One region of the Paenibacillus sp. 23TSA30-6 genome, then DNA from elsewhere that is predicted to be linked to it. Evidence: riboswitches for the same ligand, from Rfam matches in the RefSeq annotation. Region 1 holds a riboswitch; each other region holds the start of a gene.

Region 1 (2,275 bases):
TTCATATAATCCTGAATCTGATCCGTCGTGTTATTTTCGGTCAGCATCTTGCCCCAAGTCATGGAATACACCCATTTGGGCTGAGCCTGCATGACCTCGGGACTCGGCATCTCACCGTGTTCCCCAATGGCAATCGGCTTATTCCGTGCCAGTCCGAGCAGTCCTTCGTAATGGCTTTGCTTAAAATCATTGTTGTAAATGTCTACAGCCAAGATATCCACCTTGTCATCCCCCGGATATTTCGGGGTATATGGGACGGTGTACGAACTAGGCGCATTCGGACTCCAGACCCACAGCAGATTGTTCAGTTGATGCGTGTTTACAAAACGGTCATACATGATATTCCATAGCTGATTGAAATTGTTCTTGTTTCCCCACCAGAACCAGTCGCCGTTCATTTCGTGGTAAGGTCTCCATAATACCGGAACACCCGCATCACGAAGCTGCTTTAACGATATAGCGACCTTATCCAGATCGGCAATGAGAAGATTATACTGCGTAGTGCCCGGCGTCACGTATTTATTGAACTCCGCCTGGCTTACTTTCGCCTGCACATTGGCCCAAGTCAGTGGCTTGCCCGGCAACGGTTCATGATAAGTCATCGTAACTATGCCGCCATCTCTACTCCAACGTATAGCGCTATCGACGAGATTTTTACGTTGTGCTGCCTCCGTAGCGGCGGACTGGCTGGAGATGGCTCCCATCTCGTAGCCATGTACACCAGCATACGCCTTACTGATTTTTTGGACCTTGTTGCTTAATTCATCCGGACTTTCCAAATAATCATGTTGACCTGTGACCATTTTTTTCCCCGAGATGCTGATCAAATAGCTGTATAGTTCACGGGCCTCAGCAGAAGCGTCCGAATTAACAGGCTGTAATGTGGCAGCATTCGCCACGGACAGAGATTCACCAAAGCCGACGGGCAACAAAGAAAAAAGCATAACAACGGGGAGTACACTGCGTATCCATCGATTCACAGGGGTAAAATAGGGGCTCACTCTCGCTCTTCCTTTCGGTAGCCAGGCTGCCATCCTTACGGAAGGCCCTTTAGCTTTGCGTACCTGCCTTTCAACAGGGCTGCGTTTATCGTGGAAGGAGTTTGGATTCCTTCTTATCCCTAAGTATCGACTTTTTTTTACCAAAATTTAATAGGTCATGTTCATTGAATTTACAGATTTTCGTGTATTTTCGACAGTTTGGGCTAAATAACTTTATAAATGAGTCTTTTTTCATCTTTACGAAATATTTATGAAATAAACTTGTGACGGGAAATTTCATCCCAATCCATGCAAAAGCGAACAATATCCTCTTCAACCAGCTCAGAACCTGTCTGTACCTCGATCAATTCCACATCAGTCACGGCCAAAATGCTATGCTTTGTCCCTTCAGGAATGCGAACCACATCACCAGCCTTCACCTTGTGCAGCTTTTCATTCAAAATAATTTCCGCTTCACCACTAATGATGGTCCAAATTTCACTCCGTTTGAAATGAAGTTGGTAGCTGATATTTTTGCCTTGCAGCACACGGATTCGCTTAGTCAATACCTCATTGCCCTCTTCATACTTTACATAATCCACTACCCTATAATGTCCCCAACGGCGCTCTTCGTACATTGGTCGCTGATTGTGTGCTTTGAGCACTTCCTTGATGCGCGGACTTTCTGCCTTATTAGTCACAAGGATGCCATCCGGGCTGGCAGCTACGATCAGATCATTCGTTCCAATAATCGCCACGGGAATGTCCAGTTCATTGATGAGGCTCGTATTGACACAATCCTCTGTTACTACACCTCTGCCCACTTGCTGATGGGACATTTCTTCCGTCAAGGTGTTCCAGGTACCCAAGTCCTTCCAGAAGCCATCATACGGAAGAACGACGATATCCTTCTCCTTCTCGACTACCGCGTAGTCAAAGCTGATTTTTTCCAGAGAAGAATATTGCTTTTGCATTTCTTCATAGTTCAGCGGCAATCCTTTGGATGCCAAGATATCAAGCAAATAACCTAATTTGAATGCAAAAACCCCGCAGTTCCATAGAGCATTGCGTTCAATCAGACGCTCCGCCTGCTCCCGGTCGGGTTTCTCTTGAAAATGGCTCACTTCACGGTAGCCTGTGCTACCTTGTGTAGCATCGTTTTTCGGTATAATGTAACCGTATTTCTCAGAAGGATAAGAAGGGACAACCCCAATTAACGCAAGCTTGCCTTCACTCTCCTGAAGGGTATGCTCCAACTGGGCGACGGTAGCAAAGAAAGCATCCTCTACATAGGG
Region 2 (2,275 bases), on a different contig from region 1:
ATTTCTATGATCAATTTGCCAAGCACAACAAGCCTGTAATATCACTCAACGATCCATGCACCATATTGGACAAGCTGCGTTCCCTGCTATGCGTACAATCTGATAGAACTCTTACTGCAGAGCTGTTTACATCCAGACTCATCGGTGAGTTGCTGACAAATATTTTGCAGCACCCCTACGATCATCCGTATGTAAACCCGGATACGATCACCGAGGTACGCAAGGTTCAGCAATATTTGGATTGCTCCTACAGTGAACGAATTACGCTGGATTCGCTGGCAGACATGTTTGAGTTAAACAAATTCAATCTCGCTAAAAACTTCAAGAAACAGATCGGATTTTCTCCTATCGATTATCTCATTAATGTCCGCATCACAGCGGCTCAAGGCTGGCTTAAAACCAGTGACGAATCCATTGTGGATATCGCAAGGTTTGTAGGTATTCCTAACACCAGCCATTTTATCAACCTATTCAAGGAACATATAGGAGAAACACCGCATTCCTTCCGCAAAAAATGGGGGAATCGAACTAAACTATAAACTCATCTATCGCGACTTTGTCGAAAAACAGAGAAAAATCTGAGATTGTGCTTGCCTGATCGGAAGCCCAACTGATAGAATGATAGATATAGACTGTTCAGGATAAATGGCAAACCTGTCGAAAGGCGGGGACGCAAAGCTACAGGGCCTTCTTTTTAAGATGGCAGCCAGCTACCGGTTGGAGAGGCTTTTTGTCGTTTCTTTTTTTCCTGAAAAACTTTATACGATAATAGCAAACCTGTCGAAAGGCAGGGACGCAAAGCTATAGGGCCTTCTTTTTAAGATGGCAGCCTGGCCGCCGAAAGGAAGTTTTTCTATGAGGAAAAGATCGTCTTTTTTACTAATTTTAGTATTTTTATTATCCATCCCCCTACATACGACAGCATTTGCTGCCGAAAGTCAGGTATGGCTGAATCAAAACAACGTAAACCACGGTATTGTTAATATACGTTATCCTGTCAAGTCCAATGTCAAAACCAAGATCGTAATTACCAAGGATGCGGAGAAATACTCTTATTATCTGAATTCGAGCAAACCTGAGGAAGCATTCGCTCTTCAAATGGGCAATGGCAATTATAACATTCGTTTATTGGAACAGCTAACTGGCAATCAGTATAAAGTGATAGGTGAAGAAACGGTCCAGTTAAATTTGAATGACAGTAAAACCATATACCTCAGTTCTATTCAAAATATTGACTGGAACGATACGAATCAGGCGATTCGGAAAGCCAAGGAATTAACCAAGGGTGCAACGACAGATGATGAAAAGGTGAAACGTATTTACGAGTATGTCATTAGTCATATTAAATACGATTCCAACCAGCCCTTTTCCTTATCACCCGACTATCTTCCACAAATTGATCGTACACTAGTTTCGCAAAAAGATATTTGCTATGGATACGCTTCACTGTTCGCCGCCATGCTTCGAAGTGTGGATGTTCCAACGAAGTTGGTTATGGGCGAATCCTCCTATGTGAATACTTACCACGCCTGGAATGAAGTCAATATCAACAATCAATGGGTTATCATCGACACTACAGTAGATGCCGCTCTAAAAAGCGGAAAACAGAAGTTTGCAATGGTCAAAGAACCCTCCAAATACACAAAAACAAAGCAGTATTAATTTTTTTTTTAGAAAGCCCTGATCACTGCGATCAGGGCTTTTTTCTATTCTTGTTGAGAAATTGTTGAGATACGGAAGGTATTGTATACCTAGTCAGTCATTTAAAACCTATCGTGTTGAATATACTAATTCCGGGACAAGAACAAATATCCATCGTCAACATCAAACCCGTGTCTGGGCCCCCAATAAGTAAACAAGGAAAAGCTAACGGCAAAAACAAGATGACTGGGCCATTAATGTGAAGGCTGTGGATGATGTAAACCCGGTATTAGATAGCATTGTGCCTGAATCTACACCTGCATCCTTTCTCAGACTACACTAAATGGGAAAGGGAGGATTTTTAAAATCAGTATGTGATACACCTTACATAAGTTAGGGAGGTTTTTTAGATTGCGTAAGCTATCATACTTGTTCATCGCCTTGGGAATACTCATTATTTTGTTTCCTAAAGCCAATGAATGGAGCGAAGATCGGAAGCAGAGCGAGCTTTTGAAAGAGGCAGCCGTACTGAACCCTAGCATTATCGACGGCTATAAGCGCTTGTCCAGCAAGCTTGGAGATAACACGGGCATCGAAACCACACGAGGTCCTTCGGTACCCGCAAATGAACCAG
Region 3 (2,275 bases), on a different contig from region 1:
GTGGATCGTTTGATCCTTCGGATATTCCACCTCCGTATGGTTAAAGCCGCGAACTAGCGTACTCCTTTCTTCCTCTGGCACGATTTCGATTTGCGAAATAAGAGTTTCACTTTGCTCCATGACTTGAGCAAATAAATATTCAAAGTGGGAGATAACGTTCTCAATGGGGATGAATCTTTCAAAAGCCTGTATCTGATAGTCAAAATTAACGGCTACATCCGCTTCACCTTCTTGTCCCCATATCAGGAGATTGAGTGCATTTCTTTCATGATGATGCGGCATACTTACAATCCGGCTTGCTGCGCCGATCAATGCTTCTCTCGTTTCCTGTTCTTCGAAAGAAAGCGATATATCAAACAGTTTGCCTTTCTCATTGCTATTCTGGTAAACCGCCCGGTAAATTTCACCGAAAGACATTTTCTGATGTCGATAGCATTGCATAAGCTCACGTTTAATGCTCTTAATCAGTTCTTTGAAGCTTATATCTTTCTCGGGGCTGATCCGCAGCGGCAGCACGTTGGCGAAATGTCCCATAGTCTGCTTATATTTCGCTTTGCTCCGATTAAAAACCGGGACGCCGATCACCATTTCGTTCCGATTGCAAATCTTGCTGAAATACAGGAACAGTATGCCTAAAAAATAGTGGAACGACGAGCATCCTTCCTCTTTGCAAAATTCAATCATTTGATTGTATAACGCCTTGTTTATAGTTAAGGTTCGCCGATCACTCCAAACGGAATCGCCGTCACCATCATCGGTATCCATGCCTCTGCTCAACAGAGGCTCGGGAATGGTCAGATATTTGTTCTGCCAGAACGCCCTGTCTTTTAAAAAGGCCGGAGAATTCAGATAATTCTGATTATCGGAAATAAAATCAGCATAGGAATAGACCGTTCTGTTCATTTCGCCAATTCCTTGCACCAATTTATTGTAATTGTCAAACATTTGACTGATTAAGAGAGCAAATCCCCATCCGTCGATCACCAAATGATGAACTTTAAGTAAAATGAAGTATGTGTTCGGGGCACCTTTCAACAAAACAAATTGAAAATAGAGGTCCTCTGGTTGAAAAGGTTTTAAAAACTCTTTTTTCATCCAGTTGATGCAAAAAGAGTTTGGATTTTCCTTTATCGAAAAATCATGAAACGGAACTTCATAGTCCGTTTCCGGCAAAAATGTTAAATAAGGCTCTCCCTTTTTATCAATAAAACGGGCACTGAGGGAATCATTTTGCCTGATTAATAACTGCATGGACTGCCTAATGATAGCCGTATTCAGGTTTCCTTTAACCTCAACATGCCCACCGATATTGTAAATAGGTTTTCCAGGGTACATGCACTGTTCGAACCATATATCTTTCTGATAGGAACTTAACGGATACTCCTTGACACTTATTACACTTGTTTGCATAAAATCCCCTCCTGTTGTTAATCATTTCATGCGTTCTACTCCGTATGCCCAAATCATTTCTGCTACAAATAAAAGAAGCCTGCTCCCATATAAAAAGCACAGGAACAGACAGCAGACTTCGCTCGGTTTCCTTCGGCAACCTGGCAATCATGGCTGTTTAATCCAGCTTTAGACCCATGGCTTTGTGTCCACCACTTTCGAGGTGTTTACGATTAACGGGAAAATACATTCGTATATTTTTTACATCTTTGAGCATGCTCTTACACTTCTTCCTCCTACATTCAGTAGGAGCTGACCTTGAGTTCTCAAAACATTTACCTTCATATAGTTTTAAAATACGTTGTTAGCTGCAGATTAAAATACTTTAGCAAGCCACTAAATTCCTGTCATCCGACAACTCCAGTTCATTTTACTTAATTTCTCTCACCCCCCCAAGATTCAGAAATAACAACCTGCACAACTTTAGCGGCTTAGCTTTTTTTAAAATGATGGATTTGTGATCCACCTAAAAAATGACGTTCCAAAGCTTCTCTCGCATTCGATGTTTCGCCGAAAATAGCGACGTGAGTGTACACGGGGAGTGAAGGACAGTTGGAGTGCAACTTCGGAAGAGTAAAACGTGCTTTTTCCAACATTTTTAGGAGAAAGCCAAAATCAAACCAGGAAAACAAGAGGGAACCCCCTCCACAACTGATTAAGAACAAGTAAGCTTACTGCGGAGGATATATCCAAGGTCTAGTCACAAAGCGTAGCACCCCGAAGAAAAGAATGTCCTTGCAAGAAATGTCGCGCCTAACCTTTAGCAAGGAAGAAGCATGCCATTCTTCCGCCTGCGAACGAAGCATTAATGTCAACCAAGCGTCAA

Evidence for each region. Region 1 has a riboswitch for cyclic di-GMP ahead of E0698_RS00665 (glycosyl hydrolase). Riboswitches for the same ligand answer to the same signal wherever they lie in the genome.
Region 2: linked by a shared signal. The riboswitch ahead of E0698_RS16340 (transglutaminase domain-containing protein) and the one ahead of E0698_RS00665 (glycosyl hydrolase) in region 1 are both predicted to bind cyclic di-GMP.
Region 3: linked by a shared signal. The riboswitch ahead of E0698_RS07460 (non-ribosomal peptide synthetase) and the one ahead of E0698_RS00665 (glycosyl hydrolase) in region 1 are both predicted to bind cyclic di-GMP.

Annotation. Positions count from the first base shown of each region.
Region 1 is NZ_SLTL01000001.1:135,577-137,851, reverse strand. It holds gene E0698_RS00665 (glycosyl hydrolase) at 1-1,034, opposite strand, end outside; cyclic di-GMP riboswitch class I at 1,015-1,095, opposite strand; gene E0698_RS00660 (sugar phosphate nucleotidyltransferase) at 1,250-2,275, opposite strand, start outside.
Region 2 is NZ_SLTL01000017.1:38,202-40,476, reverse strand. It holds gene E0698_RS16345 (AraC family transcriptional regulator) at 1-539, shown strand, start outside; cyclic di-GMP riboswitch class I at 638-718, shown strand; cyclic di-GMP riboswitch class I at 761-842, shown strand; gene E0698_RS16340 (transglutaminase domain-containing protein) at 856-1,662, shown strand; gene E0698_RS16335 (class D sortase) at 2,053-2,275, shown strand, end outside.
Region 3 is NZ_SLTL01000006.1:130,829-133,103, forward strand. It holds gene E0698_RS07460 (non-ribosomal peptide synthetase) at 1-1,410, opposite strand, end outside; cyclic di-GMP riboswitch class I at 1,542-1,631, opposite strand.